DNA from 2 places in the Tardiphaga sp. P4_G1 genome. Region 2 is predicted to be linked to the other one. Evidence: predicted binding sites of a transcription regulator. Region 2 holds the regulator's gene; the other holds the start of a gene.
The links. Region 2 encodes LexA, which represses DNA repair genes until DNA is damaged. Its sites were predicted from a motif close to TGTTCNNNNTGTGTTCNG; they were not measured.
Positions count from the first base shown of each region.

Region 1: AC1DUY_RS12630 (ImuA family protein) is a predicted target of LexA. The motif match lies at 3,317-3,334, and genes of this name have one in related genera.

Region 1 is NZ_JBFUJU010000004.1:496,084-511,155, reverse strand. It holds gene AC1DUY_RS12640 (error-prone DNA polymerase) at 1-986, opposite strand, end outside; gene AC1DUY_RS12635 (Y-family DNA polymerase) at 983-2,569, opposite strand; gene AC1DUY_RS12630 (ImuA family protein) at 2,463-3,254, opposite strand; gene AC1DUY_RS12625 (putative DNA modification/repair radical SAM protein) at 3,417-4,658, shown strand; gene AC1DUY_RS12620 (UdgX family uracil-DNA binding protein) at 4,680-6,143, shown strand; gene cnbZ (2-amino-5-chloromuconate deaminase CnbZ) at 6,147-6,890, opposite strand; gene AC1DUY_RS12610 (MexW/MexI family multidrug efflux RND transporter permease subunit) at 7,018-10,107, opposite strand; gene AC1DUY_RS12605 (efflux RND transporter periplasmic adaptor subunit) at 10,224-11,420, opposite strand; gene AC1DUY_RS12600 (TetR/AcrR family transcriptional regulator) at 11,422-12,129, opposite strand; gene AC1DUY_RS12595 (sugar phosphate isomerase/epimerase family protein) at 12,776-13,639, opposite strand; gene AC1DUY_RS12590 (dihydrodipicolinate synthase family protein) at 13,641-14,840, opposite strand; gene AC1DUY_RS12585 (Gfo/Idh/MocA family protein) at 14,849-15,072, opposite strand, start outside.
Region 2 is NZ_JBFUJU010000001.1:680,222-695,293, reverse strand. It holds gene AC1DUY_RS03410 (response regulator transcription factor) at 1-54, opposite strand, end outside; gene lpxA (acyl-ACP--UDP-N-acetylglucosamine O-acyltransferase) at 211-1,014, shown strand; gene AC1DUY_RS03400 (LpxI family protein) at 1,038-1,919, shown strand; gene lpxB (lipid-A-disaccharide synthase) at 1,916-3,070, shown strand; gene gltA (citrate synthase) at 3,164-4,468, opposite strand; gene gltX (glutamate--tRNA ligase) at 4,623-6,047, opposite strand; gene AC1DUY_RS03380 (glutamine--tRNA ligase/YqeY domain fusion protein) at 6,247-7,917, shown strand; gene AC1DUY_RS03375 (ComEC/Rec2 family competence protein) at 8,020-10,302, shown strand; gene lexA (transcriptional repressor LexA) at 10,321-11,043, opposite strand; gene AC1DUY_RS03365 (N-acetyltransferase family protein) at 11,346-11,915, opposite strand; gene AC1DUY_RS03360 (Orn/Lys/Arg family decarboxylase) at 11,937-14,294, opposite strand; gene AC1DUY_RS03355 (molybdopterin molybdotransferase MoeA) at 14,453-15,072, opposite strand, start outside.

The sequences.
Region 1 (15,072 bases), on a different contig from region 2:
AGGAAGTAATGCGCGTAACCGAGCTCGGCGATGAGCGCGAGCTCCTTGCGTAAGGTGGCTTCGAGCGTCTCATCGACACTATTCGGGAAATGCCGGGCATATCCCTCCCAGGTCAGATCCGCGAGATGCTGCTGCGCGGTCTTTCCCGGCGGCACCGGTTCGTCGGGATATTGGTATTGGAGTTGGTTCAATGAAAACGTGATGCGATCGGCAAAACGGATGGTTTCACGGATCGCATCCGGATAATCGCGAAACAGCCGAGCCATCTCAGCAGCCGGCTTGAGATGCCGTTCGGCATTCATTTCCAGTACGCGACCGGCCTGCTCGATGGTTGTCTTTTCGCGGATGCAACTGACCACGTCCTGCAGGATGCGGCGCTCCGGCGTGTGATAGAGCACGTCATTGGTGGCAATCAGGGGCACGCGCGCAGTGGCTGCGATGCGCTGCAGCTTGGCCAGACGGCGTTTGTCATCGCCCCGATGAAACGGACTGGCACCAAGCCAGACGCCTTCCGCCGGCAGGCCCGATAGTGCATCGAGCGTGCACAGGACAAGATCACTGTCGATCCGATAGGTCGGCATTAGAACAAGCAACACCCCTTCGCTGAGCTCCGCGAGATCGCCGAGCTGCAGCAGGCATTCACCCTTGTTGCCGCGCAACTTGCCCATGCTGAGCAACCGGCACAGTCGGCCATAGGCAGCGCGGTCGCACGGATAGGCAAGGATGTCAGGCGTACCGTCATTGAAGACCAGCCGTGTGCCGATCAGAAGCTTGGGTTTGTAGACAAGATCCTTGTGGTCCAGCTCGGCAAAGGCACGCACCACTCCGGCCATGGTATTGTGATCGGCAATGCCAATGGCATAAAGCCGCTCGGCACTGGCCTGATGCACATAGTTCTGCGGATGCGACGCACCGCGCAGGAACGAGAAATTGCTGGTGACGCCAATCTCGGCATAATCAGTCGCGCCGACGCCGCCCGTGCTCATGCGAACAGCCCATGCACGAACCATTGCGGCGAAACGGCTTGATCGTCCGCGTCTCTTATTTCACCATAAAGCCCGTCGCGGAAGAGCCAGAAACGTTGACCTGCCTCATCCTCGACGCGAAAGTAATCGCGCGTCGGCTTCGCCTCCTGCGCACGCCACCACTCCATCGACACACGCTCCGGGCCTTCCACATGAATGACGTTGTGAGACACCCGTCGCCAGGTGAATTTCTTAGGCGGCTTGTCTGGAAACTCCGCAAGCGGGACGTCGATCACCTCAGGCTGCTCGAACAACCGTAACGGCCGCAATGGCGGTTCGTCTTCACGCACTGGCCATGCTGCCTGCATGGCGGCAGCCAGATGATGCTGTGCCGGCACCCCCAGCATCGCGCGTTCGGGAATGTGGCTCTCGACGGGCAGATAAACCAGCACACGCCGCGGCCCGATCCGCGCAGCAATACGGTCGATCAGGTCGGCCAGTTCATCGTTCGCATGCACATTGGCATCGAGGTCGCGCTGCTGCTGCACGACGATTTCCGTGCGGCTGGCCGACAGGCGGATCATATCGAAGCCGAAACCGGGATCGAGCGGATCGGCAATCGCGTCCAGTCGCTCGCGGAACAACCGGTCGATCACCTCGCCCTTAGTCACCGGCAGGCCGGTTTCCGCAGTGATCACCCGCACCGCGCCGTCGGTGCGAAAGAACGCCGCTTCCAGCCGCCGCGCGCCCTTGCCCTGCCTGTCCATCGCATCGATCAACGTGCGTGCCAGCTTGGCCAGTGTCAGCGTAATCACACCATCGGTGGCGATCGGTTCGGCGAAGCGTTGCTCGACGATATAATCCGGCAGCGGCTTGCGCGGCGAGATCGGCGCATCGCTGTGCCCCAGCGCCTGTTCCAGCAGCGTCGTGAATTCCGCGCCGAAGCGCGCAGTGATTTCGGGGCGCGACCGCGAGGCGACATCGCCGATGGTCTTCAAGCCGGCGCGGCGCAATCCACGGATGATCGCCTCATCGGCGCCGAGCGTGAACAGCGGCAGCGGCGTCACTGCCTTGGCCTCCTCGCCCGCGGCGATGATCCAGCCATGTGTATATCGACTGAGCGTGCGCGCGCATGTCGATGTCCCCGCAATCGCTGCACTGACAATAAAACCCTGCCGCGACAGCGCCACGCAGAGCTGCTCCATCAGTGCGGCCTCGCCACCGAACAGATGGGCACAGCCGGTGATGTCGAGAAACAGGCCATGCGGCAGATCCAGCGCTACCAGTGGCGTGAAGCGGTCGCACCAATCGGCGATGTCGGTCAGTACCTGCGTATCGGCGACAGGATCAGCATCGAACACCTGAATGTCCGGACAGACCGCACGGGCATTGGCGAGCGGCAGACCTGGTTCAAGGCCGAGCTTCGCCGCGGCATCGTCCAGCGCGGAAATCTGCAGCGCATTGCTTTGCTTGGCGACGACAATACTTGCTTGCAGATTAGCTGGCGCGCCGTTGCGCGCGAGCTGACGTTTGATGCGATCGGTTGGCAGGCGCGGCAGCCACAGGCTGAGGATGCGCCGATGTGTCACGGAAAACGCACTCATCACACCTCCATTCCATGATCCATTGCCCGTTCGGGCCGTGACGATTTCGAACCAGTTGCACGTCGAGCATGGGCACGCCCCATGATTGCCAGGGCCTGAATGGCGGCGAATGCGCGGAGCGGATGATCCAGCGCGTCTCTGCCGTACTCGAGACCGGAACGCCTGCAGTCCGCAGCAACAGACAAGTGACGCCCGAACCGCGCGCCGCCAGCGTGAGCTTGCGGCTGGCGACGAGATCGAACTGTTTGCTGTCGCCCCAGGTCTCGAGCACGACGCTGCCCAGCGCGTCGCAGGCCAGCGCATCAGCCGTGGTCCGCAATGCCGTCTCGACATCGGGCGCGCGCACGGTGACCAGCAAGCGCGGATCGAGACCGAGCTCGCGCCAGCCGCTCATGGCCAGCGCGCCGCATTCGCGTTCGGAGAAATCCTGCCGGATCCACAGCAGCGGCCGCTTTGCCGAGACACGATGCGCGAGGCCGGCGACAAAGCCCGTGGCCGCCGCGCTGTGCCGGCCTTCGGCGAACACCTCATGCATGGTGCCACGCGCGAGGCCGCCTTGCAGCGCCGCGTCCGCCTCGGCATGACCGAGCGACACGCGATCCGGCGCATAGGTATCGCTGTGGGTCTCGATGCGTTCGATGCTGCCGCGCAATTGCGCGAGCGTGGTCATGCGTGCGCCGGTCATGCGCCGCTCCTCGAAATTGTTTTGCCATCACGGGTTTTTAGTGAACCCATTGCCGGCCCATTTGTTCATGATATGTTCTAATATAAAGCTAAGATGGCAAGCCGAGTCAATCGGGATCATCAGCCACTTTTTTAGCATTTGAAATCAAAGGGATTTTTGAACATGGACGTGAAGCGCAAGCTGGAGATCCTGGCGGATGCCGCGAAATACGACGCGTCCTGTGCGTCCAGCGGTACCGAGAAACGGGACTCCCGCGACGGCAAAGGCATCGGCTCGACCGATGCAGGCATGGGGATCTGTCATTCCTATGCGCCGGACGGCCGCTGCATCTCGCTGCTGAAGATCCTGCTCACCAATGCCTGCAATTACGATTGCCTTTATTGCGTCAACCGGGCCTCCAGCAACGTGACGCGCGCCCGCTTCACCGTCGACGAAGTGGTGCAACTGACGCTGGATTTCTACCGGCGCAATTACATCGAGGGACTGTTTCTTTCCTCGGGCATCATCCGCAGCGCCGATTACACGATGGAACAGGTTGTCGCCGTCGCGCGGAAACTGCGCGAGGAGCATCATTTCCGCGGCTATATCCATCTCAAGACCATTCCGGAAGCCGACGACGCGCTGATCACCGAGGCCGGAAAATATGCCGACCGCCTCTCCATCAATATCGAGGTGCCCGAGGAAGACAGCCTCGCCAAGCTGGCGCCGGAGAAAGACGTCCGCGCCATTCGTCGCACCATGGGTCGATTGCGGTTGAAGCTCGATGAAGCCCGCGAGGGACGCAAGCCGACGCCGCGCGGCAAAGTCGGGCCGCGTTTTGCGCCGGCCGGCCAGAGCACGCAGATGATCGTCGGCGCCGACAACGCCAATGATTCAACCATTATCCGGACCTCGGCCAATCTGTACGGGTCCTACAATCTGAAGCGCGTCTATTACTCCGCCTTCAGCCCGATCCCCGATGCAAGCCGTTCGCTGCCGCTGCGCGCGCCGCCGCTGATCCGCGAGCATCGGCTGTATCAGGCCGACTGGCTGATGCGCTTCTATGGCTTTGATGCCGACGAGATCGTCGATGACAACGACGGCATGCTGTCGCTGGAGATGGATCCGAAGCTCGCCTGGGCGCTGCGACACCGCGAGCGCTTCCCGCTCGACGTCAACCGCGCCAGCCGCGAAGACCTTTTGCGCGTGCCCGGTTTCGGCGCCAAGGCCGTGCAGCGGATCATCGAAACGCGCCGGATCTCGTCGATCCGCGTCGGCGATCTCGCGCGCCTGCATATTCCGCGGAACAAGGCACTGCCTTTCATCGTTCTTCCGGATCATCGCCCGGCCGTGAATTTGCTGGACGGCGCGAGACTGGCGGAGCGGTTCAAGCCGAAGGCGACGCAATTGGGATTTGGGTTTTAGACTTTCATTTCAGGAGACCTGATGCACAGTATCGTGCTGGAGAGCGACACCGACTTTGAAGGCTGGCGCAAGGCGGCACGACAACTCGTGCTGAATGACATTGCTCCCACTCACGTGAGATGGATCGTCGCTGGTGCTGAACTTGAACTATTTTCTGCCTTGCCCGAGACGTCGCTCTCTGACGCCACGCAAGGCACTTTCAACGTCTCGGCCAAATTCGTCGAACTGGCGCAAACCGCAATCCTGCATCGCGATCCCGAACGCTTCGCCCTGCTCTATCGTCTGTTGTGGCGGCTACGCGACAATCCCGATCTGATCCACGTCGCGATCGATTCCGACATCGCTAAATTGCAGGCGATGGCCAAGGCCGTCCGGCGCGACGAACACAAGATGCATGCTTTCGTGCGGTTTCGCGAAATCGGCCGCGAGCCAAAATCGCATTTCGTCGCCTGGTTCGAGCCCGAACATCACATCGTCGAACTCGCCGCGCCCTTCTTCGCGCGGCGCTTCGCCGACATGGCATGGTCGATCCTGACGCCGGATCTCTGCGCACATTGGGACGGCCACGCGATTTCCATCACGCCCGGCGTCAGCAAAGCCGATGCGCCGACCAAGGATCGGCTCGAAGAGGTATGGCTGACCTATTACGCCAACATCTTCAATCCGGCGCGGTTGAAGACCAAGGCGATGCAGAACGAGATGCCGAAAAAATACTGGCGCAACCTGCCCGAAGCCGCGCTGATCAAGCCCCTGATCGCGCAAGCTGAACGCATCACAGGTGACATGATCGCGGCTGAAGCCAGCGCGCCCAAGAAACCACAACGTCGGGAGGAGACCATGGTCAAGTCGCATGCGACCAAAACGGCCGAACATAGCGGGAAGGAAAGTCTTGCCGCATTGCGCGACGAAGCCGCCGATTGCCGTGCCTGCCATTTGTGGAAAGACGCGACGCAGACTGTATTTGGCGAGGGACCACAACATGCGTCGGTGATGATGGTCGGCGAACAGCCCGGCGACAAGGAAGACCTTGCCGGCAAGCCATTCGTCGGACCAGCCGGACAGATGCTCGACAAGGCGCTGAAGGAAGCCGGCATTGTCAGAGACAAAGTCTATGTCACCAATGCCGTAAAGCATTTCAAATTCGTGCCGCGCGGAAAATTCCGTCTGCACCAGAAGCCGGCAACGCCGGAAATCAAGGCGTGCCGTCCCTGGTATGAGCGCGAAAAAGCGTCCGTGAAACCCGAGCTCGTCGTCGCGATGGGCGCGACAGCCGCGCAAAGCGTGCTCGGCAAGATCACGCCGATCGGCAAGACCCGTGGCCAGATTATCCAGGCTGACGACGGCACACAGGTTCTCGTGACCGTGCATCCATCCTATCTGCTACGACTGCCCGACGAGGATGCCAAGGCGCGCGAATATGCGCATTTCGTCGACGACCTGCGCATCGTCGCCAAGCATCTGAGCGCATCAGCGCGCGCTGCCTGACGGTCAGATCACGAATTCACGCATCACACGCCGCGTATCCATCTCGAATTCGAGATCGACCACCGGCGGCCGCGCAAAATGCCAAGTCATGCCCTGCCGCGACGCACCGCGCTTGACCAGCTCATCGGCCACCACGGGATGGAAGTCCTGTACCGTGTAGATCTGCGTCGCAGTCGTGTCCTTCCACGAGAAGCCGAATTCGCCCAGACGCTCCTCCATATTGCTCATGGTCATCCGCGTTTTCTCCCGGAATGCGTCCGGCGAGGTCTCGCGATAGCGCGTGATGCGCTCGCGATATGTTCCAGGACCGCCGCGCGCTTCAGCACCACCCGCAATCACGAAAGTCGGCTTGGCACCGAACGACGGCCGCGTGAACGAGAACGCGTAAAACGACGGCTCGCTCGGCGGATCGATCTCGAGGCACACATTGCTGCGCGCGACGGGATTGTTCGTGCCGTCGAAGATGCCCCATTCAGCAAGCGTCTTGACATAGTGCTCGTTGAAAGTCCGGAAGCCAGCTTCGTCCACCACTGCAGGCGAGCGCAACTCGCAGGCGCAGAACGATGTCAGCGGGCGATCCGCCGCGAGAATGTAATCGGCAATACGCGCAAACCCATCGGCCAATGGCAGCCACGTGTCGAAACGAACGCGCTCGATCTCGAAATCCGCATTGGCGGCAACGCCGCTGGAATACTGAAAAACTGCGGGAAGATAGCGATAATTGCCGGCCGGAAAATCGCGCGTCATGGGATGGGTCCTGTGGAGGCCATGCGGGCCGCCAAAAGATAATGGCGGATCGCATGAAGCGATCCGCCATCCAACCTCAAACCATGTGTCCCCGCAAGCTCAGCTTCGCAAGGCCGCGCCCGTGCGATCAGGCCGTCCGCGTATGCTCCAGATCGAATTCCTCGATCTGCTTGGCGCGCTCCGTCTCTTTGCCGGCGCGGTGATCGGTGGCGATGGCCACGTAAACCGCGGGCAGCACGAACAACGTGAACAGCGTGCCGATCATCATGCCGGAGACGACCACGAGGCCGATCGAGAAGCGGCTCGCTGCACCAGCCCCCGCCGCGGTGAGCAACGGCAACAGGCCGGTGACCATTGCTGCCGTGGTCATCAGGATCGGACGCAGACGCACGCGGGCAGCCATCTCGATAGCCGAACGACGATCGAGACCTTCCTTGAGCTGCAGTTCGTTGGCGAACTCCACCATCAGGATGCCGTGCTTCGAGATGAGACCGACCAGCGTCAGCAAGCCAACCTGGGTGTAGATGTTGATCGTCGCCATGCCGAAGAACAGCGGGATCAACGCGCCCAGGATCGCCATCGGCACCGTAATCATGATCACGAGCGGATCGCGCAGACTTTCGAACTGCGCTGCCAGCACCAGGAAGATGATGATCAGCGCGACGCCGAACGCCACCGCGAGCTGGTTGCCTTCCTGCACATATTGTCGGCTGTCGGCGAGGTAGTCGTGATTGAAGCCCGACGGCAGTTGCTTGGCGGCGCCTTCAAGGAAGTCGACCGCCTGCCCCACCGTCACGCCGGGCATCGGCACCGCCTGAAAGGTCGCCGAATTCAGCTGGTTGTAGTGCGACAGTGCGTTCGGGTTGGTGCCCGTTTCGACCTTCACCAGCGTCGATAACGGCACCTGCTGACCCGTGATCGTCGGCACATAGTAGTTCGCCAAAGAATCCTGCGAGAGCCGCATGCCGCGCGGCACCTGCGGGATCACCTGATAGGAGCGCCCCTCGAGGTTGAAGCGGTTGGTGTAGTTGCCGCCGAGCAGCGTCGCCAGCGTATTGCCGATGCTCGACATCGTAATGCCGAGGTCGTTGGCCTTGGAGCGATCGATGGAGACGCGCACCACCGGCTGATTGAAATCGAGATCGCTGTCGCTGACGATGAACAGGCCGCTCTTGCGCGCGGTGTCCTTCAACTTGACCATCTCCTCATAGACCGACTGGAAGCCGTTGGTCGAGCTGATCACCATCTGGATCGGCAGACCGCCGGGACCGCCCGGCAGCGCCGGAAGGTTGAATGCGAAGGCGTTGACACCCTCGATCTTGCTGAGTTCGGCCTGCACCAGCGGCTTCAGCTGCGTGGACGAACGCTTGCGTTCGTCCCACGGCTTCAACAGCATGCCGGCGATACCGTTGCTCGGACCGTTGGTGCCGTTGATGATGAAGCGCAGATCGGTTTCCGGGAACTTCTTGAACGCCTCGTCCATGCGATCGCCATAGAAATCCGCGTAGTCGATATTGGCGTATTTCGGTGCCTTGGTCACCGCAAACAGAATGCCCTGATCTTCCTCGGGCGCCAGCTCCTTCGACGTATTCATGTACATGAAGCCGACGAGACCGAGGATCACAACGGCGAACATGGCCGTGATGGGGCGATAGTCCAGCGAGCGATCGAGCTGCCGGCCATACCAGCGCGTGGTGGCGCCGAACACCTTGTCCACCTTCTTGGCGAACCAGCCCGGCTCTTCCTGCTTCAACAGCACCGAGCACATCATCGGTGACAGTGTCAGCGCGATAACGCCGGATACGATCACCGAGCCCGCCAGGGTGAAGGCGAATTCGCGGAACAGCGCACCGGTCAAACCGCCGATGAAGCCGATCGGCGCATACACCGCCGCCAGCGTGATGGTCATGGAGATGACCGGACCAACGATCTCGCGCGCGCCTTCGAGCGACGCCTGCACCGGCGATTTGCCCTCCTCGAGATGGCGGTGGATGTTCTCCACCACCACGATGGCGTCGTCGACCACGAGGCCGATGGCGAGCACCATCGCCAGCAAGGTCAGCAGATTGATGCTGAAGCCCATGACGAGCATGAGGCTGCAGACGCCGACCAGCGACAGCGGAATCGTCACCACCGGAATGATGACCGAGCGGAACGAAGCCAGGAACAGGAAGATCACCACGATCACGATACCGACGGCTTCGATCAGCGTGTTCTGAACTTCCTCGATCGACGACGTGATGAACTTGGTGGAGTCGTAGGCGACCTTCATCTTCAGCGATGGCGGCAGGTTACGCTCGAGTTCGGGGAACAGCGCGCGCACGCCCTTGACGATGTTGAGCGGATTGCCGAGCGGTGTCGCCTGCACGCCGATAAAGATCGCGCGCTCGCCACTAAACGCCACGCTCGCGTCCGTACTCTGCGCGGCAAGCTCGATGGTGGCGATATCCTCCATACGGACAAAGCCGCCGTCCTTGGCTTTCACCGTCATGCGCTTGAATTGCTCGACGTTCTGCAGGTCGGTATTCGCCGTCACGTTGGAGACGATGTAATAGCCCTTGGTCTGACCGGCTGCCGCCTGGAAGTTGTTGGCGCGGATCGCCGCAGCGACATCGTCCGGAGATACACCGCGGCCCTGCATGCGCAGCGGATCGAGCCACAGGCGCATGGCGAAGGTCTGACCGCCGAGGATTTCGGCCGACGCTACGCCGTCCACCGTCGACAGGATCGGCTGCACCGCGCGCGTCAGGTAGTCGGAGATCGCCGAGCCGGACAGTTCCTCACTGGAGAAGCCGAGATACATCACCGCCGTCGTCGATCCCGTGGACTTCAGAATGACGGGGTCATTCGCTTCGCGCGGGATCAGATATTTGACCGAATTGACCTTCGACAGCACTTCGGTGAGCGCGGCATTGGGATCGACGTTGAGCTTGATATAGACCGAGATCAGGCTCTGGCCCTGCGTCGACGCCGACGTCATGTAGTCGATGCCTTCAGCAGCCGCGACGGCCTGCTCGATCGGCGTGGTGATAAAGCCCTGCATCAGGTCCGGCGACGCGCCGGGATACACCGTGGTGACGGTGATCACGGTGTTCGACAGTTTCGGATACTGACGGATCGGCAGGCTGGTTGCAGCCTTGAAACCGATCAGCAGGATCAGCAGGCTGACGACCAGCGCCAGCACCGGGCGCTTGATGAAGATATCCGTGAAGACCATTGCGGTCGCTCCGTCATCGGCACCGTCTGCCAGCCATTACAGGCCGCGCGACGATGCGAGAAAATTCATTCAGATGAACCGGGACGGACCGCATGTCGCGGCCCGTCCATCGGGTTTCAGTTCAGCGGCGGCTTCGCCGGAATCTGCGGCAATGGATCGGTCGAGATCGACACCAGCGCGCCGGACTGCAACTTGAGCTGTCCGACCGCCACGACGCGATCACCGGCTTTCAGGCCCTGCGTGATCACCGCACGGCCATCGATGCGGTCGCCAGTGCGCACGAAGGTGCGCACCGCCGAGAGCTCGGTCTTGCCATCGTCGGTCTTCTTTTCGGTGATCAGGTAAACCGAGTCACCATAGAGCGTGTAGTCGACTGCGGTTTCCGGCACGGTGATCACAGCCGGTTTGTCTGGCAGCACGACGGTCGTGGTCGCGAACATGCCTGGCTTCAGGATGCCTTCCGGATTCTGCAGCGTCGCCTGAACACGAATGTTGCGCGTATCCGCACTGATCTGCGGCTCGATCGTGGTGATCTTGCCCTCGAACTTGCGGCCCGGATAAGCGTCCACCGAAATGCGCACAGCCTGACCGACCTGCAGCTTGCCGGAGTCTTTTTCCGTGACCGTGAAGTTGTTATAGACGGCGGACAGGTCGGTGAGCGACACGATCTGCGTGCCGGCCGTCAGGTACTGGCCGACTTCGACCCGACGCGTGCCAAGCACGCCATCAAACGGCGCGCGCACCTGCTTCTGCGAAATCACCGCTTCGGTCTTGGCGATATTGGCCTGTGCCTGATCATACGCCGCCTGCGTGGTGTCGACGGTGGCCTGCGGACCAACCTGACGCTCGGCGAGCTGTTTGGCGCGGTCGAGATTGATGCGCGCCACGGTGGCAGCCGCCTTGAAGTTGGCGAGGTCGCCCTGGTCCGGACCGTCGAACAGTTGCACCAGCGGCTGGCCGGCCTTGACGGTCGCGCCCGCGGTGAACTGGATGTCGGTAATGCGGCCGTTGACGTCGGAGGTGACGTTGACCTGATGCACAGCGGCGAGATCGCCGACGGCGCTGATCAGGTTGGGCACTACTTCGGACTTGGCATCCGCAACACTCACCACAGTCGGCGGCGGCTTCATGGTGGCGAAGAACTGCTTGATCATGTGGGCGCGGAACGCGTTGAAGCCCACCAGGCCGCCCACCAGGATCGCCAGCAGGATGCCGACGATGATGAACCAACGCACCATCCGCGGACGCGGACGGGGCTTCTCGACAGTCGCACGCGGCGCCGTAGTGCTGTTGGGTTCGGTCGTGAGTGTCATGTCATGCGCTTTCTGTCGTAGTCGCTGGCATCAGGTACGCCGGAAGCTCGCGATCGATATACGTCGCGATCGCCGTGTCTTTCAGTCCGATACCGCGGAGAATAAACTCACAAAGTTGCCGCTCGTTGTCGGCGGTGCTGGCATAAGGCAAACAGGGAACCGAGGGAAGGCGCGATAATGCCGCCATCATCGCGGTGTGGTGCGCGAACCAGAAAAGACCCATCGGCTCTTTTCCGATCCGGACCGCGTCGTTTGTCCGGACAGCGTCTTCAAGTGACGCCGTAAAGGTCGGGCCGATCAGCTCGCCGATCTTGTCAAACAGCAGCCGGGCGAATTCGCCGTCCTGCAACTGGCTGATGACCATTAGCCGCAGGCGCTGTGCCTCTTCATGATCGGGATCGGGATCGCGCGGAATGTCGAGGAAGTGCCCGACCATGCCGCGAATCAAAATCACCAGCGTCTCGGTCGACGGCGGCAGACCGAGCAGCTTGTTCAGTCCGGGATCGGCTTCGCATTCCTCCGCCAGGATCTCGGCATAGAGCGCCGACTTGGTCGGGAAGTGCTTGAACAGCAAGCCTTCCGAAATCGACGCCGCAGCCGCCACGCTCTTGGTCGTAGTGCCGGCAAATCCATTGCGCGCAAAGCATCGCTTCGCCGCGCTGAGGATCAGCTCGCGCCTGAGGTCATGGGTCATTCGAAGTGTGCTCATAGCGTCGTGAGTAAGCACTCACCTCTATTCGTGTCAAGAAAATGGTGCATCGCATCCGGAGAATGACTGCAGGTGGTATCTGGCCGCCACAGTGTTGCATTCTCGCGACGCCAATGCGCCCGAGTTATGCGGTCCCCTCAAGATGAGGGGTGGCAGCGCGCCGTGAGGCACAAAGGGTGGTTTTTATCGCGATCCGCTCCGCCGGAACGCCGGTAATCCGCAACCGCGCAACGCCACACCGCAGACAAGTTTACGCAGTCTGCGACTGCTACGGGCGATTTCTGCCCCCGGGACCGTGCTTCCTGGGACGTGGCGCCGGCCGGTTTCCCCGCTTTTGCTTGTCCCAGTCCAGCCGTTTCCGTCAGAGCCTGTAGTGGGCCCGGACGGCTACCCAGGGCCTCCCGAGTGCGCGAGGGAACGTCTCCTCCCGCCCGTAGACGCCGCAATCCCAGCTCCACCTCAAGACGCCTCTAGAAGCGCCCTCGCGAACTGATGAGCGGAGGACAGTCCTTCTAGGTATATTGTCAAGATATATAGGAAAAAATGTCTAAGCTCTACCCTCTCAATGGTCATTCCCGGGGCGCGCTCTTGCGCGAGCCCGGAATGACAATTGAGAGGTTCGTGCGTTTCGGCACTACACCGTGAGTTACACCACCGTCTTGTGACGCTCAATGCAGGTCGTCAGCACCTCGTCCATCGACTTGCTCCACCAGTTCTCCGAGAAGATCTCGATCTCGGAGTAACCGGCGAAGCCCTGCGCCTCGACAGCCGCGCGGGCGGATTTGATATCGATGACGCCGTCGCCCATCATGCCGCGGTCGTTGAGGATGTCCTTGGTCGGGACCAGCCAGTCGCAGACGTGAAATGCGAGCAGACGATCCTGCCCTGCCCGCGCGATCTGGGCATGCAGTTCGGGGTCCCACCAGATGTGATAGACGTCGAGGGCGACGCCGAGCATGCCGGTGCGGTTGGGATCGAGACGGTCGCAGATGTCGAGCGCCTGTTCGGTGGTGTTCACGCAGGCTCGGTCGGCCGCATAAGCCGGATGCAGCGGCTCGATGGCCAGCGGCATCTTCGCCTGCCTCGCATATTCCATCATCTCGGCGATGCCATCATCGACCTGCGCACGCGCATTGATGATGTTCTTCGACGGCGCAGAGCCCGGCCGCGAATATTGCGGCAGGCCGCCGACGACCAGCACGATGCACGGTGAGCCCAATGCCACCGCTTCATCGACGCAGCGCTTGTTGTCGTCGCGCTGCTGCTGGCGATGGGCTTCGTCCGAGACGAACATGCCGCCGCGGCAATAGCCGGACAGTTCGAGGTCGTGATCCCGCACCGCCTTCACGGCCTTGTCCAGACCGACGGCGGCCACCTGATCGCGCCACGGCGAGACGCCGCGGATCTTGTGACGCGCACAGGCTTCGGCGATCGCGACAAAGTCACCCTGCTTGCGGACCGTCGCCGTGTTCAGCGACAGCCAGCGATGGTCGTTGGAAAAGTCACGCATCTCAGGCTTCGATCCCACGGGTGGCCATGATCGCCTTCATGCGCTGCGTCGCCAGTTCGGGATTGGCCAAAAGACCGGCCTTGTCGGCGAGACGGAACAGTTCGGCGAGATGCTGCGTCGAGCGCGTGCTCTCCTGCCCGCCGATCATGGTGAAGTGATCCTGATGGCCGTTGAGATAGGCCATGAACACGATGCCCGTCTTGTAGAACCGCGTCGGCGCCTTGAAGATGTGACGCGACAGCGACACGGTGGGACCAAGCACGTCGTGGAAGCCGGCCTCGTCGCCTGCCGCCAGACGCGACAGCGCATAGGATGCCGCCGGCGCGATGGCATCGAAGATGCCGAGCAGCGCGTGCGAGAAGCCCTTGTCGTCGCCGGCGATCAGTTCGGCATAGTTGAAATCGTCGCCGGTATACATCTTGACCTTGGGATCAAGGCGACGACGCATGTCGATCTCGCGCTGTGCATCGAGCAGCGACACCTTGACGCCATCGACCTTGGCGGCGTTACGGTTGATGACGTCGACGGCGATGTCCATGGCGGTGTCGAGGCTGGACGTGCCCCAGTAATTCGCCAGTGCCGGATCGAACATGTCGCCGAGCCAGTGGATGATGACGGGCTGCGCCGACTGCGACAGGATGCGGTCATAGACGCGGCCGTAATCCTCGGCGCTCTTGCCGAGCTTGGCCAGCGCACGCGACGCCATCAGGATGATGCGGCCGCCGACCTTCTCGATCGCTTCGAACTGCTGTTCATAGGCCTTGATCACGTCGTCGATCGACTTGGCATCTTCCACCGCGAGGTGATCGGTGCCGGCGCCGGAGAACACAAGCGCGCCGCGCGGCTTGGCCGCCGCGACGGAGCGCGTGATGAGTTCGAGCGAGGTCGGCCAGTCCATACCCATGCCGCGCTGAGCGGTGTCCATCGCTTCTGCGACGCCGAGACCGAGATCCCAGACGTGTTCACGAAATGCGATGGTGCGGTCCCAATCGATGGTCTGATTGAGCCACGGATCGCACTCCGCCAGCGGGTCGGCGACGATATGCGCCGCCGAGAAGGCGATGCGGTTCAGCGTGCCTTCCAGCTTGGCCGGAAACGTGCGCGACGCTGCGAGACGATAGGTCTCGATCGAACGATCGGCCTTCGGCAGCTTCAGCGACAGCGACGACGCAGTCGACGTGGGCATGACTGGCTTGTTCATGGCGGACCTCAGACCTTGAGTGTGGGAACGTCGATCCAGCGGCGCTCCTTCCAGCTTTCCAGCGCGCATTCGACGAGCTGCACGCCCTTGGCACCTTCGAGCAGCGTGTACTTGTAGGGCGCATCCTCACAGACGTGACGGATGAACATTTCCCACTGCTCCTTGAAGCCGTTGTCGTAGACGGCGTTGTCCGGAACCTTCTGCCAGTCGGCATAGAAATCGTGGGTCCGCT
Region 2 (15,072 bases):
CGACTGGCCAACCAGCGACAATACTTCCTCCTCGCGATTGGTCAGACGCGCCATAAAAGGTCATTCCGTACTGGCTTATAAAGAACGTATCATGAACATCTTGAGTTCAGCAAGGTTCCAGTGGTGCTTGTCGGCGCGGTACTGGACAGTCCACGTGACGCGGGTTACGCAGCGGAAAATCCTAGAAATTTGCAGGAACTGGACTTCTCGATGAGCAAGATTGATCCAACCGCCCGCGTCGCCGACGGTGCTGTCATTGGCGAGGGCGCCGAAATCGGACCCTTCTGCATCATCGGACCGCATGTCACGATCGGTGCAGGCACGAAGCTGCTGTCGCATATCAACGTGACAGCGCAGACGACCATCGGCGAGAATTGCACGATCTATCCGTTCGCCTCGTTAGGCACGCCTCCGCAGTCGCTCAGCTACAAAGGCGAACTGACCCGGCTGACCATCGGCAATGGCTGTACCATCCGCGAGTCCGTGACCATGAATGCCGGTACTGTCGCCGGCGGTGGCATCACGTCGGTGGGCGATCGCGGCTACTTCATGAATTGCGCCCATGTCGGCCATGACTGCCATGTCGGCAACGACGTGATCTTCGCGACTTCGGCGACGCTTGGCGGCCATTGCGAGATCGGCGATTTCGTTTTCATGGGCGGGCTGTCGGCCGTGCACCAGTTCACCCGCATTGGCTCGCAGGTCATGGTCGGCGGCATCTGCGGCGTGCGCGGCGACATCATCCCGTTCGGCCTCGTGAATGGCCAGTATGCGGCGCTGGAAGGCCTCAACATCATCGGCATGAAGCGCCGCAAATTCACGAAGGAGCGCGTTGCCGCCGTGCGCTCGTTCTATCAAAAGCTGTTCCATGGCCCCGGCGTCTTTGCCGAGCGGCTCGAGCGCGTGCAGCCTTTGGCGAATGACGATCCGGCGATTGCAGAAATCCTGACATTCATCACCGGCGCCAAACATCGCGCGCTGTGCCTGCCCGAGGATAGCAAGAGCAGTTCCTGAATTCGGGTATCGCGGGGCGAAGCATGACTGACCAGGCTCAAATACAGCACCCGCAATCGCATCCGCCGATAGGCTCGCCGTTCGGCATCATCGCCGGCGGCGGCTCGCTGCCCTTCGCCGTCGCGGACTCGCTGCAGGCACGTGGCATCAAGCCTGTCGTGTTCGCGCTGAAGGGCTTCTGCGATCCGGCGCTGGTGGCGCGATTTCAGCACCACTGGATTCCCATTGGCCAGTTTGGCCGTTTGCTGAAGCTGATGCGCAGCGAAAATTGCCGGGATCTCACATTCATCGGCACGCTGGTGCGCCCGGCAATCTCCGAGATCAGGCTGGACTGGGCAACGCTTCGCGTGATGCCGAAAGTGTTTCGCGCGTTTCGCGGCGGTGACGATCACTTGCTGACGAGTATCAGCCGCCTGTTCGAGCATGAAGGTTTTCGTCTGCTGGGGATCAAGGACGTCGCGTCCGATGTGCTGATGCCGGAAGGCAGCGTAACACGTGCCGTACCGGATCAGGATGCTGAAGCCGATATCGCGCGTGGGCGCGACGTCTTGCGCGCCTTGAGCCCGTTCGATATCGGCCAGGCGACCGTGGTGATCGACGGCCATGTGGTGGGGATCGAGGATATCGAAGGCACCGATGGATTGCTGGCCCGCGTGGCGCTCTTGCGTGAGCAGGGACGTATTCGCGCCAAGGCAGGGCGGGGTGTACTGGTGAAGGCGCCGAAGAGCGGTCAGGATCTGCGTTTCGATCTGCCGACATTGGGACCGCGGACGATCGAGCGTGCTGCGGCTGCGAAGCTCGCCGGCATCGCCATCGTCGCAGGCAATACGATCGTCGCCGAACCGCAGCAGATGATTGTCGCTGCCGATGCCGCAGGTCTTTTCGTAACGGGACTTCCGACGTGACGAAGACGATCTATCTCATCGCCACCGAAGAATCCGGCGACCGTCTCGGCTCCGCGCTGATGAAGGTGCTACGCCAGCGGCTCGGCGACGATGTGCGCTTCGAAGGCGTTGGCGGTTCGTCGATGGCGCGGGAAGGTCTGCAGTCACTGTTTCCTATCGAAGAGCTTTCCATCATCGGCCTGGCCGCGGTCGTCCGGAAATTGCCGTCGATCCTGAAGCTCATCACGCGCGCGACCAAGGACGTCTTGCGGGCCAGACCCGACGTGCTGGTCATCATCGACAGCCCGGACTTCACCCATCGCGTCGCCAAGCGTGTGCGCCAGCGCGATCCCTCCATTCCCGTCGTCAACTATGTGTCGCCAACGGTGTGGGCGTGGCGGCCGGGGCGCGCGAAGGCGATGCGCGCCTATGTCGATCATGTGCTGGCGCTGCTGCCGTTCGAGCCGGAGGCGCATCGGCGGCTCGGCGGACCGCCATGCACTTATGTCGGTCATCCCCTGATCGAGCAGATCGATGCGCTGCGTCCCAATGCGGGCGAGCAGGCGCGTCGCGAAACGAAGCCACCGGTGCTGCTGGTGCTGCCCGGTAGCCGTCGCAGCGAGATCCGTCATCACATGGCAACGTTCGGCGCGACGCTCGATCTGCTGCAAAAGCAGGGCACGCAATTCGAACTGATCCTGCCAACCATGCCACATCTCGTTGAGGTCATCGCCGAAGCGCTCAAGGCGTGGCCGGTGCAGCCACGGATCGTTGTGGGCGAAACAGAGAAGCGCGCCGCGTTCCGCATTGCGCATGCGGCCTTTGCCAAATCGGGGACGGTGACGCTGGAGCTTGCATTGTCAGGTGTGCCGATGGTCACAGCCTACAAGGCCGGCAGTGTCGAGGCCTGGATCATCCGCCGCCGCATCACATCATCGTCGGTGATCCTCGCCAATCTGGTGATCGGCGAAAACGTCATTCCGGAGTTCATCCAGGAAGACTGCACGCCGGAGAAGCTTGCAGCGTCGTTGCAAGAGGTGATGGCAGACACACCGATGCGGCGCCGTCAGATTGAAGCCCTGGCGCGGCTCGACGGGATCATGGCGACGGGCGAAGCGTCGCCGAGCGTCGGTGCGGCCAATGTCGTGCTGGCCACCATGCGGAAGAGTTGAAGGCCTTCATTCAAGAGATTGCAGCGTAACAAAAAAAAAACGGCGGATCTTGCGATCCGCCGTTTTGATTTTCGCACTCTGCGAAACGAGGTCTTAGGCGCGCTTGGCGATATCCACATAGTCGCGGCGGGCAGCACCCGTATAGAGCTGGCGCGGACGGCCGATCTTCTGCTGCGGGTCGCCGATCATTTCGCTCCACTGGCTGATCCAGCCGACGGTGCGGGCGACGGCGAACAGCACGGTGAACATCGAGGTCGGGAAGCCCATCGCCTTCAGCGTGATGCCCGAATAGAAATCGACATTCGGATACAGCTTGCGGTCGATGAAGTACTGGTCCGACAGCGCGATCTTCTCGAGCTCCATGGCAACGGCGAGCATCTCGTCGCCACCGTGACCGGTTTCCTTGAGAACCTCGTGGCAGGCCTGCTGCATCAGCTTGGCGCGCGGATCGTAGTTCTTGTAGACACGGTGACCGAAGCCCATCAGGCGGACGCTGGAATTCTTGTCCTTCACCTTGGCGATGAATTCCGGAATCTTGTCGACGGTGCCGATTTCGGCGAGCATCTGCAGCGCGGCTTCGTTGGCACCACCATGCGCCGGTCCCCACAGGCAGGCGATGCCGGCGGCGATGCAGGCGAACGGATTGGCGCCCGACGAACCGGCGATGCGGACCGTCGAGGTCGATGCGTTCTGCTCATGGTCGGCGTGCAGCGTAAAGATCTTGTCCAGCGCTTTGGCGAGCACCGGATTGACCTTGTACTCCTCGCACGGCACGGCGAAGCACATCTTCATGAAGTTCGCCGCGAAATCGAGTGAGTTGGTCGGATACACGAAGGGCTGACCGATCGTGTACTTGTAGGCCATCGCCGCGAGCGTCGGGATCTTGGCGATCATGCGGATCGACGCGATGTCGCGCTGCTTCGGATCGTTGATATCAGTTGAGTCGTGGTAGAAAGCGGCAAGGGCGCCAACCGACGCGACCATCACGGCCATCGGATGCGCGTCGCGGCGGAAGCCCTGGAAGAAGCGGCTCATCTGGTCGTGAACCATGGTGTGGTTCGTGACCAATGCGTCGAACTTTGCCTTCTGCGCCTTGGTCGGGAGTTCCCCGTATAGCAGCAGATAGCAGGTCTCGAGGAAGTCGCCCTTCTCGGCGAGCTGCTCGATGGGGTAGCCGCGGTATTCGAGGATACCGGCATCGCCATCGATATAGGTGATCTTGGACTGGCAGCTGCCTGTCGAGGTGAAGCCGGGATCGTAAGTGAACATCCCGGACTGGGCGTAGAGCTTGCCGATGTCGATGACATCAGGGCCGACGGTCCCGCTGTGGATCGGCAGTTCGAAGCTCTTGCCGTCGACTGTCAGCGTTGCGGATTTGGTATTGGTTTTTGCGTCCATCGCGTGGTCCCCGATGAGATCGTTGAGGAGCCGGCAAGCCACCGACATTTCAGGAGAAATGGGGAGGCTAGCCGGGAATTCCAGAGCATTCGCCAGAATGCGTAGCGTATTGCTGTGTGCGCTGCAAGGCGGGCAAAAGCAGCCTACAGCTATGCTAAATAGATGCCTGATCGGCGAGCCGGTCCAGGCATTCCTGCCGTCCCAATACCGCCAGAACATCGAAAATGCCGGGCGATGTGGTCTTGCCGGTCAGCGCCACGCGAAGCGGTTGCGCAACCCCGCCAAGCTTGATGCCAGCTTCCTCGGCAAAGGCGCGGGTAGCGGCTTCGGCATTTGCTGCGGTCCAGTCGGTGACGGCTTCCAGTGCCGTGCGCAACTTGCCGATCAGCACACGGGTTTCCGGCGTCAGCGCGGCCTGCGCCTTCGGCTCCATCGCCAGTGGGCGATCGGCAAAGATGAAATTGGCGCCGTCGATCAGTTCGATCAGCGTCTTGGCGCGTTCCTTCAGGCCGGGCATGGCGCGCAACAACTGGGCGCGCGTGGTGTCGTTGAGCTTCGCCTTCAGTTCGGCTCCGCCGGGCACGTAATTCAGCACGTCCTCGAACATGGTCACGAGGGATTGATCGTCGGTGTGGCGGATGTAGTGACCGTTGAGATTTTCGAGCTTGGCGAAATCGAAGCGCGCGGCGGAACGGCCGATCCCCGACAGGTCGAAGGCGTCGATCATTTCCTGGGTCGAGAAGATTTCCTGATCGCCATGGCTCCAGCCGAGCCGCACCAGATAATTCCGCAGGGCGGCCGGCACATAGCCGAGCGCGCGATAGGCCTCGACGCCGAGCGCGCCGTGGCGCTTCGACAGTTTCGAACCATCAGGCCCATGGATCAGCGGAATATGCGACATGCTGGGGACGGTCCAGCCGAGCGCGTCGTAGATCTGCTTCTGGCGGGCGGCGTTGATCAGGTGGTCGTCGCCGCGGATGACATGGGTCACGCCCATGTCATGGTCATCGACCACCACGGCGAGCATGTAGGTCGGATTGCCGTCGCCACGCAGCAGCACGAGGTCGTCGAGATTCTCGTTCTGCCAGACCACGCGGCCCTGTACCTGATCCTCGATCACGGTCTCGCCGGTGAGCGGCGCCTTCAGGCGGATCGTCGGTTTGACGTCGGGGCGCGGATCCGACGGATCACGGTCGCGCCACAGCCCGTTATAGAGCTTGGACTTGCCCTCGGCGCGGGCGGTCTCGCGCATCTGTTGCAGTTCCTCGGCGCTGGCATAGCAGTAATACGCCTTGCCCTCGGCCAGCAGCTGTTCGGCGACTTCGCGGTGCCGGCCGGCACGGGCAAACTGGAAGACGGTGTCGCCATCCCACTCGATGCCCAGCCACTTCAACCCGTCGATAATGGCGTCGATCGCGGCGTCCGTTGAGCGTTCGCGGTCGGTATCCTCGATCCGCAGCAGCATCTTGCCGCCGGTCTTCTTAGCATAGAGCCAGTTGAACAGCGCGGTGCGTCCACCGCCGATATGGAGGAAGCCGGTCGGCGAGGGGGCGAAACGGGTAACGACGGGAGCGGTCATATCAGCGGGTTCGATCGAGTTCGGTGTGAGTGTTGGCGGGCGTTTATCACAACGACAGGGCGCTGTCTCACGGCGAATAAACGCGGATTTGGGGCCGGAACCGCATCGGAAAAGGCCCTTTCGCGGGACCCGGCCCCTGATCCGGCCTTGGCGCGGCCTTCCGGATTTGGCACATAGGGCGCAGCTTGAAAGGCAGCAAATGACAGACGAATCGGTATCCGACGCAGGCCGTGACTTCATCCGCGACATCGTTGCGGCGGACCTGCAATCCGGCAAGCACAAGAGCGTGGTGACGCGCTTTCCGCCGGAGCCTAACGGCTACCTGCATCTCGGCCATGCCAAGTCGATCTGCCTGAATTTCGGCGTTGCCGAGGAATTCGGCGGCCACTGCAACCTGCGTTTCGACGACACCAATCCGACCAAGGAAGAGCAGGAATATATCGACGCCATCCAGCGCGACGTCCGCTGGCTCGGCTTCGAGTGGGGCGAAGGCAACCTGCATTACGCCTCGGACTATTTCGAGCAGCTCTATGACTGGGCGGTACATCTGATCCGCGCCGGCAAGGCCTATGTCGATGACCAGTCGCAGGAAGAAATCCGCTTTAAGCGTGGCACCCTGACGGAGCCCGGCCAGAACAGCCCGTTCCGCGATCGTCCGGTCGACGAGAACCTCGATCTGTTCGCCCGGATGCGTGCCGGCGAATTCCCGAACGGCGCCCGCGTGCTGCGCGCCAAGATCGACATGTCGTCGGGTAACATCAATCTGCGCGATCCCGTGATCTATCGCATCCTGCATGCGCATCATCCGCGCACGGGCGAGACGTGGAAGATTTATCCGAGCTACGACTTCGCCCACGGTCAGTCGGATGCCATCGAACACGTGACGCATTCGATCTGTACGCTCGAATTCGAGGATCACCGGCCGCTCTATGACTGGTGTCTGGAAAACTTGCCGGTGCCATCGCGGCCGCATCAGTATGAATTCGCGCGCCTCAACATGACCTACACGCTGCTGTCGAAGCGCGTGCTGACTGAACTCGTCCGCGGCGGCCATGTCACCGGCTGGGACGATCCACGGATGCCGACGCTGGCCGGCCTGCAGCGCCGCGGCATTCCTGCCGAAGCGCTGCGCGAATTCGTCAAGCGCATCGGTGTCGCCAAGGCCAACTCGACCGTCGATATCTCGATGTTCGACTTCGCCGTGCGCGAGACACTGAATCGCACGGCGCAGCGCCGCATGGCGGTGCTGAAGCCGCTGAAGGTGGTGATCGAGAACTACCCGGAAGGACAGACCGAGCAGCTCGAAGCCGTCAACCATCCCGATGATGCGTCGCTCGGCAACCGGCAGATTTCATTCGGCCGTGAGCTCTACATCGAGCATGACGACTTCATGGAAGAGCCGCCGAAGAAGTTCTTCCGCATGGCGCCAGGCCGCGAGGTCCGCTTGCGTTATGGCTACTTCATCACCTGCAAGGACGTCATCAAGAATGCCGCTGGCGAGGTGGTCGAACTGCGCTGCACCTATGATCCGGAAACCCGGGGCGGCAATGCGCCGGACGGCCGCAAGGTCAAGGCGACGATCCATTGGGTGAGTGCCGCAGATGCCGTGCAGGCGGAAGTACGCGTCTACAATCAGCTGTTCGCCGATCCGCAGCCCAATGCGACCGAGTTCGCATCGCAGCTCAATCCGGACTCGCTGGAGACGCTGACCGGCGCCATGCTGGAGCCGGCGCTGGCGAGCGATAACACAAGCGATGTCGTGCAGTTCGAGCGTCAGGGCTATTTCTGTCGCGACAAGGACTCAGCGCCCGGCAAGCTGGTCTTCAACCGCACCGTCGGTCTGCGCGACAGCTACGCCAAGCTCGCCTGAGCAACCCCAGGGATTAGTTTTCGTATTCTGCATCCGTTCCGCTAGTCGCCGCTTGTCCTTCGGATAGCATTCGGACGGGCGAGCGTGGCGTGCGGGCGTTCGATGGCGCGGAGCGGGGATCAGCAACAGCGGCGGGGCCGATCCGGCACGGCGACCACATGGCCGCCGCCGGCCACGGCAGGCGTCGCTGCCCCATCAGCGACGTCGTCAACGTCGGGCTTCGGGACGCTCTGGACGTGGGTGCGGGCCGAAGCTGGTCCCGGTCGCTTGCTGCCCTGGGTGCCGATCGCTTTCGGCACCGGCATCGCGCTGTATTTTGCCGCTGAGCATGAGCCGGTGGCCTGGGTTGCCGCTGCGACGGCAGGCCTTCTTTGCGTGGCTGCGTTTTTGCTGCGGCGGCAGCGATGGTTTCCCTTGATCTTGCTCATTGCGGCCATCGCGGCGGGCTTCGCGATGGCTGCCATGAAAACCGCGCGTGTGGCTCATGAGGTTCTGGCGAAGCCGCTCTATTCCGTCGCGATTACCGGCTTCGTCGAAACGCACGAGGAACGGGAGCGCACGGATCGCTTCGTGCTGCGCGTTGCCACGATGGACAGCCCGCGCGCCGCACCGAAGCTCACTCGTGTGCGGCTGTCGGTGAAGAAGGGCACGGCGCCTGCCGTCGGCAGCTTCGTCGAATTGAAGGCAAGGCTGCAGCCGCCGCTGTCGCCGCTCCGGCCGGGCAGCTACGACTTCGGACGCGATCTGTATTTTCAAGGGATCGGCGCATCCGGCTTCGTGATGGGCGGCATCAAGGCAGTCGATCCGCCGATACAGCCGAGTGTGGCGCTACGCTATTCGGCGACCATGCAGGGGCTACGCGACGCCATCGACGCGCGGATCCGCACAGTGCTCTCGGGCGATAGCCGCGCCATTGCTACGGCGCTGCTCACGGGCCGCCGCGATGCGATTTCGGCTGACGTCAATGATGCGATGTTCATCTCCGGCCTCGGTCATGTGTTGTCGATTTCTGGCTATCACATGGCCGTTGTCGCCGGCGTGGTGTTCTTTGCTATACGCGCACTGCTGGCACTGATCCCTGTCCTGACCGTGACATTCCCGATCAAGAAAGTCGCAGCGGCTGCGGCATTACTCGCAGCGCTATTTTATCTGCTGCTGTCGGGCGCCGAGGTCGCCACGCAGCGTTCGTTCTTCATGACGGCCGTCGTGCTGATTGCAGTCATGGTCGATCGCCGGGCGGTGACGTTCCGCACGCTGGCGGTGTCGGCAATGGTCGTGCTGATCGTCGCGCCGGAAGCGCTGGTGCATCCCAGTTTTCAGATGTCATTCGCGGCGACGCTGGGGCTGGTCGCATTGGTGCAGATCGGCATGCCCGCGCTGTTTGCCTCGCCCGATCATTCCGCGACGGCGCGCGTGGCACTATGGGGCGGACGCGAGATCGCGATGCTCGTACTGGCTTCGCTGGTCGCGGGCCTTGCCACCACGCCCTATGCCGCATTTCATTTCCATCGCGTCACGCCTTATGGCGTCGTCGCCAATCTCCTGGCGATGCCGGTGGTCTCGGCGTTGGTGATGCCGGCCGGCATTCTCGGTTTGGTGGCCATGCCGTTCGGCTTTGACGGTGTGTTCTGGCGGCTGATGGATGTCGGCATCCAGTGGATGATTGTCGTCACGCAATGGGTGGCAGCCTTGCCCGGCGCCATCGGCCGGATGCCGGCCTTTGGCACCGGGCCGCTGATATCAGCCAGTATCGGCATCATCGTGCTGGGATTGCTGCGCACGCCGTTGCGCTTCGCGGGGGCTGCCGTGCTTGCAATCTCGATTGTGTGGGCATTGCTGGTGAAGCAGCCCGATGTGCTGATCTCGGGTGACGGTCACAGCGTCGCGGTGCGGGGCAGGGACGGGCATCTCCACGTGATGCGCAGCGCCAAGGATACATTTTTGTTGAAAGAGTGGCTCGCCGGCGATGCCGATGCGCGTCTGCCGACCGATGCCTCCGTCAGCCACGGTGTGTCCTGCGACCGCGACGGGTGCATCGCGGCGCTGGCCGATGGCGCTTTGGTGGCGCTGGTTCTACAGCCGGATGCTTTCACAGATGATTGCGAGAAAGCGGCGCTGATCGTCACGACGAAACAACCGCCGAGGGATTGCCGTGCGCTGGTGATCGATCAGGACCGCCTGCAACGAAACGGTGCGGTAAGCCTGCAGCGAACCGCCAACGGCCTTGCGATCGATGCCGTGCGACCGCGTGGCCTGGACCGTCCGTGGTCACCAGCCATTCCCGATCAGCCTCTGTCCGATAGGTTGGAGACCAGTCGTCCGCCGCAAAACCGGCCGGTGGATGCGACGCCGGTGGAAACCGATCTTCAACCCGAAGATCAGTAATCCGCCGAGGCGCAAATCTCAGTAGCGGCGATACAGCCCGATCAGCTTGCCCTGAATGCGCACCCGGTTGGGTGGCAGGATACGGACCTCGTAGGCGTCATTCGCAGGCTCCAGCGCGATCGACGCGCCGCGGCGGCGGAAGCGCTTCAGCGTGGCTTCCTCGTCGTCGATCAGGGCCACCACGATGTCGCCAGTGTCGGCGCTTTCGTTGCGCTGGATCAGCACGGTGTCGCCATCGAGAATGCCGGCGTCCTGCATGGAATCGCCGCGCACTTCGAGCGCGTAATGTTCGCCGGAGCCGAGCATGTCGGCGGGCATGCTGATGGTGTGGCTGCGGGTCTGCAGTGCCTCGATCGGCGTACCTGCCGCGATCCGGCCCATCACCGGGATGGCAACTGTGCGGCCATTGTCATCATCGCCGCTGTTGCTAGCGATGCTGGCGGCGGAACGCACCTTGCCAAGCGTGCCTTCGATGACGCTGGGCGTGAAGCCGCGGCGGCCGGTACCGCCGGTGACCGGCGCGCCGAGCTCTGGCAGCTTGATGACTTCGATGGCACGGGCGCGGTTGGGCAGACGGCGTATGAAGCCGCGTTCTTCCAGTGCGGTGATCAGACGATGGATGCCGGATTTGGAGCGCAGGTCGAGCGCATCCTTCATCTCGTCGAAGGAGGGCGGGACGCCAGCTTCCTTCAGCCGTTGATCGATGAATCGCAGGAGTTCGTATTGTTTGCGCGTGAGCATCTGAAGCCATCCTCAGTTGACGGTGTCGGCCGCCGCGTGCGTTTCAAAGGGCCTTCGAACAGTGAGCCTCAATCCAGAGACGATCGTTCGAAGATCGGTTGCGCGAGTTCGGGCACTCTCAAACTACTCAAAGCCACAGAATCTCGAAACAAATCATGAACGAACACTATATGTTCCATATGTGTTCTGCAATGCTTAATTTGCCGTCAACAGAACGCACGTTGAGCGAGGTTTGAGGAGGCTGTTCCTCACCAGTCGTCGACCCTCTACGGACATGGAAAATGCTTCCGCGGTCGCTTGGGCTACGCGGACGTCATGCGCCCAATGGGCGGCGGCGGAGTTGTGGAGCCGGTCGCCAGCGAGCGCTGAACCATGATCGTGTCGGCCCAGCGGCCCGAGCGATAGGCGACGCCGGGCAGCAAGCCGACGCGCGCAAAGCCAAAGCTCTCATGCAAGCCGAGCGAGGCCGTGTTGTCGGCATCGATGTAGCCGATGATCTGCCGAAAGCCGGCCGCCGCGCAGACGTCGATCAACTCGCGCATCAGCAGCCGGCCGATGCCTCGGCCGACATGCCCGTGGTGGATATAGATCGAATGCTTGACCGTGTAGCGATAGGCCGGTCGCTTCCGAAACAGCACCACATAGGCGTAGCCGATGACCTCGCCGCCTTGCGTGGCGACGAGGTGCGGGAACCGTTTGCTGCGCAGGTTCTTGCGCCGGTCTCTGAGATCGTCGGGCTGCGGCGTGTCGGCGTCGCTGACGCCTTCCTCAACGCCTTGCCGGATGTGCCGGCGATAGATCGCCAGCATGGCATCGACGTCGGTGTCGCGTGACGGTCGGATGACGACCGGCTGTTCGAGTTCCGTTGGCAAATCAGGCTCCTTACGTGCTCCCTATTCGGAGACCACGTAAGTGTAAAGTCGGATCCGGCCATTGGCGTCGACCTTGCGGTAGATGCCCTGGATTTCGACGTCGAAGCCCGGGAAGGTGTTGAAGCAGGTCTCGAACATCCTGAGATAATCGATCATCGGCTTTGACCGTTCAGTGAGCCGTTCTCCGGGGACGATCGTGGCGATGCCGGGCGGGTAGACCACGAACGGCGTCGTCGCGACGCGCCCGAAGATCTCATCGATGGGGAGGTAATCGACGTCGTTGCGCACCAGACAGCGCGCAGCATCATGGGGCGACATGGCGATCTCCGGCAGATGGTCAGCGGAGAATTGCCTGGTCTGAAGTTCGCTCACATTGGCCTCGCGGAAGAACCGGTGCATGTCGCCGCACAGATCCCGCAGGCGTATGCCCGCATAACGCGCCGGCCTGCGCCGCGCGAATTCCGGGATGACGTCTTCAAGCAGAGCGTTGTCGTCATGAAACTTCTTGAAAGCGACGAGGCCCGATATCAGCGTGCCGGCCTTGCTGGCTTCCACGCCGGGCGTCAGCAGGAAGAGCAGCGAGTTGAGATCGTTTTTCTCCGGCACGATGCGGTTTTCGCGCAGGAACTGCGCCACCACCGGAGCAGGGATGCCGTGTTCCGCATAGCCGCCGGTGGTGCGGTCGAAGCCGGGTGTCAGCACTGTCAGCTTGTTGGGATCGGTCATGGTGAAACCGGCTTCCATGCCGGGGAAGCCATGCCAAGCGGCGTCAGGCGCGAGCTGCCAATAAGCCGGATTGGTGGCCAGCTGGTCAGTGCCGATGCTTTCCCAGGGCACATTGTGAACAGCGCCTTCGCTGGCTGCGTCGGGAATCGCGACGCGCTCGGGCACGAAGGGTTCGAAGAACCAGCGACGCTCGGCGCGGGTTTCCTTCTCCTCGAATTCGCGGCGGACGGCGCGCATCTTCTTGCGCAGTTCGATGCCGAGCCGGATCGTATCGTCCCACAACACTTCGCCGGAGCGGCCCTTCATCATCTGCGCGCCGACATCCAATGATGCGAACAGCGGATAGAACGGCGAGGTCGAGGCGTGCTGCATGAAGCTTTCGTTGAAGCGCCGATGCTCGACGCGGCGCTTCTGGCCGCGGATGTGGCGATCCTTCATGTGGATCTGCGACGCCTGCGAGAAGCTCGCGAGCTGCTTGTGGGTCGACTGCGTCGCGATGATGCCCGGCGAATCCGGGCCGAGCTCTTTGAGCCCCATGGCGAAGCGACCGGCATAGAGCGGGTGGAATTTCATGAAACCCGCCCAGGCTTCGTCGAACAGAATGTAATCGCAGAGATGGCCGATACGCGCGATGATCATCTCGGCGCTGTAGATGGTGCCGTCATAGGTGCACTGTTCGACCACGGCGACGCGGAACGGGCGCGGACGCTTCCAGGCCTCGGGATCCGTGACGAGCGGGTTGATACGGATGCGCTCGCGCAGCGCGTCCTCGTCGAGCGCGTCCCAGTTCATCGGGCCGATCAGGCCCCAGGGATTGCGCGTCGTTGGCACATAGATCGGCACACCGCCTGAAATCATCAATGCGCCATGCAAAGCCGCCTTGTGATTGTTGCGATCGAACAGCACCAGATCGCCATCGGTAACCAGAGCCGATAGCGCGACCTTGTTGGAGGTCGAGGTGCCGTTGAGCACGAAATAGGTTTTCTCCGCCCCGAAGATCTGCGCGGCTTCCTTCTGCGCCTGCAGCGCGGGGCCCTCATGAGTTAGCAGGTCGCCGAGATCGAGCACCGAGTTGTCGAGGTCGTCGCGGAACACCGCTTCGCCGAGATGTTCCATGAACACCCGCCCGATCGGGCTGCGGCTGTAGAACACGCCGCCATTGTGCCCGGGGCAGGTCCAGAGCTGGTTGCCTTCCTCGGCATAGTCGACCAAAGCGCCGAAGAACGGCGTCTTCAGCGTCTCGGCATATTGCTTCAACCGGCTGATGAGATTCTTGGCGATGAACGGCGGGGTTTCCTCGGACAGGAAGACATAGCCGTCGATGAAATCGAGCACCTCGACCGGGACGTCTTCAAACCGCTTGCGACGGATCAGCAGGATGATGGGGAAATCGAGGCCCCGTTTACGCATCAGGTTGATCAGCGCCGCGGTCTTGCCTTCGAGGCCCTTCTTGCCCCAGTCGACCACCATGCAGCCGATCGCCGCGTCGGTCTGGACCGCGATCGTGGCGTCTTCGAGCTTGCGCGCCTTGACGACCTCGAAGCCGGAACGCTCGATCTCATCGACGATCTGATTGAGGCGAATGCCCTCGAGATCGTCGGCGTCGAATGTTGGCATCGCAAACAGGAAATTGAAGCGTTTGAAATAGTCCATTTGTGCACCGATCTTGTTTCGCAGCGATGTCTCGCTGCGTTACGTGACAATTCAGTGACTGAAGCCGCGTTAAGGTATCTCAGTCAGAAAAAAGCTCAGAGAACATGCCGCGCGGCGGAAGTTCCGGTGGCCCGGCATCCCATCGCGCATCTCGGCCTTTAAACAGGCAGTCGCATGATCGCGCAGGAATCACCAGCGGCGGCGGCGGGAGCGAATGGCTTGCGGATCAGAAGTCCTTCGGCGACAGCCAGATTTCCCAGCAGCGACGAGTCCTGCTTGATGACCGGCGTCGCCACGACGGTGCCGTCGGCCCGGGTCTCGAGGCGCGTGCGCAGGTAATCCTCGCGCTGGTCGTTGGCGGCGAGGTCGCGGCCGAGCACCGCGGGTTCGAGCGCGTGAGCGACCTCGATTCGGCCGGACAGCGCGCGCAGCAGCGGCACCATGAACAGGAAGCCGCAGACATAGGACGAGACGGGATTGCCGGGCAGGCCGATCACGCGCATGCCCTGGCGGCGTCCGTGCATCATCGGCTTGCCCGGCCGCATGGCGATGCGCCAGAACGCCATCTCGACGCCGGCATTGATCAGGGATTGCTGCACGAGGTCGTGGTCGCCGACCGACGCGCCGCCGGTGGTGATCAGCACGTCCGCCTTCAGATCGATCGCGCGCTGAATGGCCGATGTGGTCGCCTCCAGCGTGTCGACGGCGATACCGAGATCGATCACCTCGGCGCCTTCGGCACGGGCCAGCGCACGCAGCGCGAAGCCATTGGAGAGCA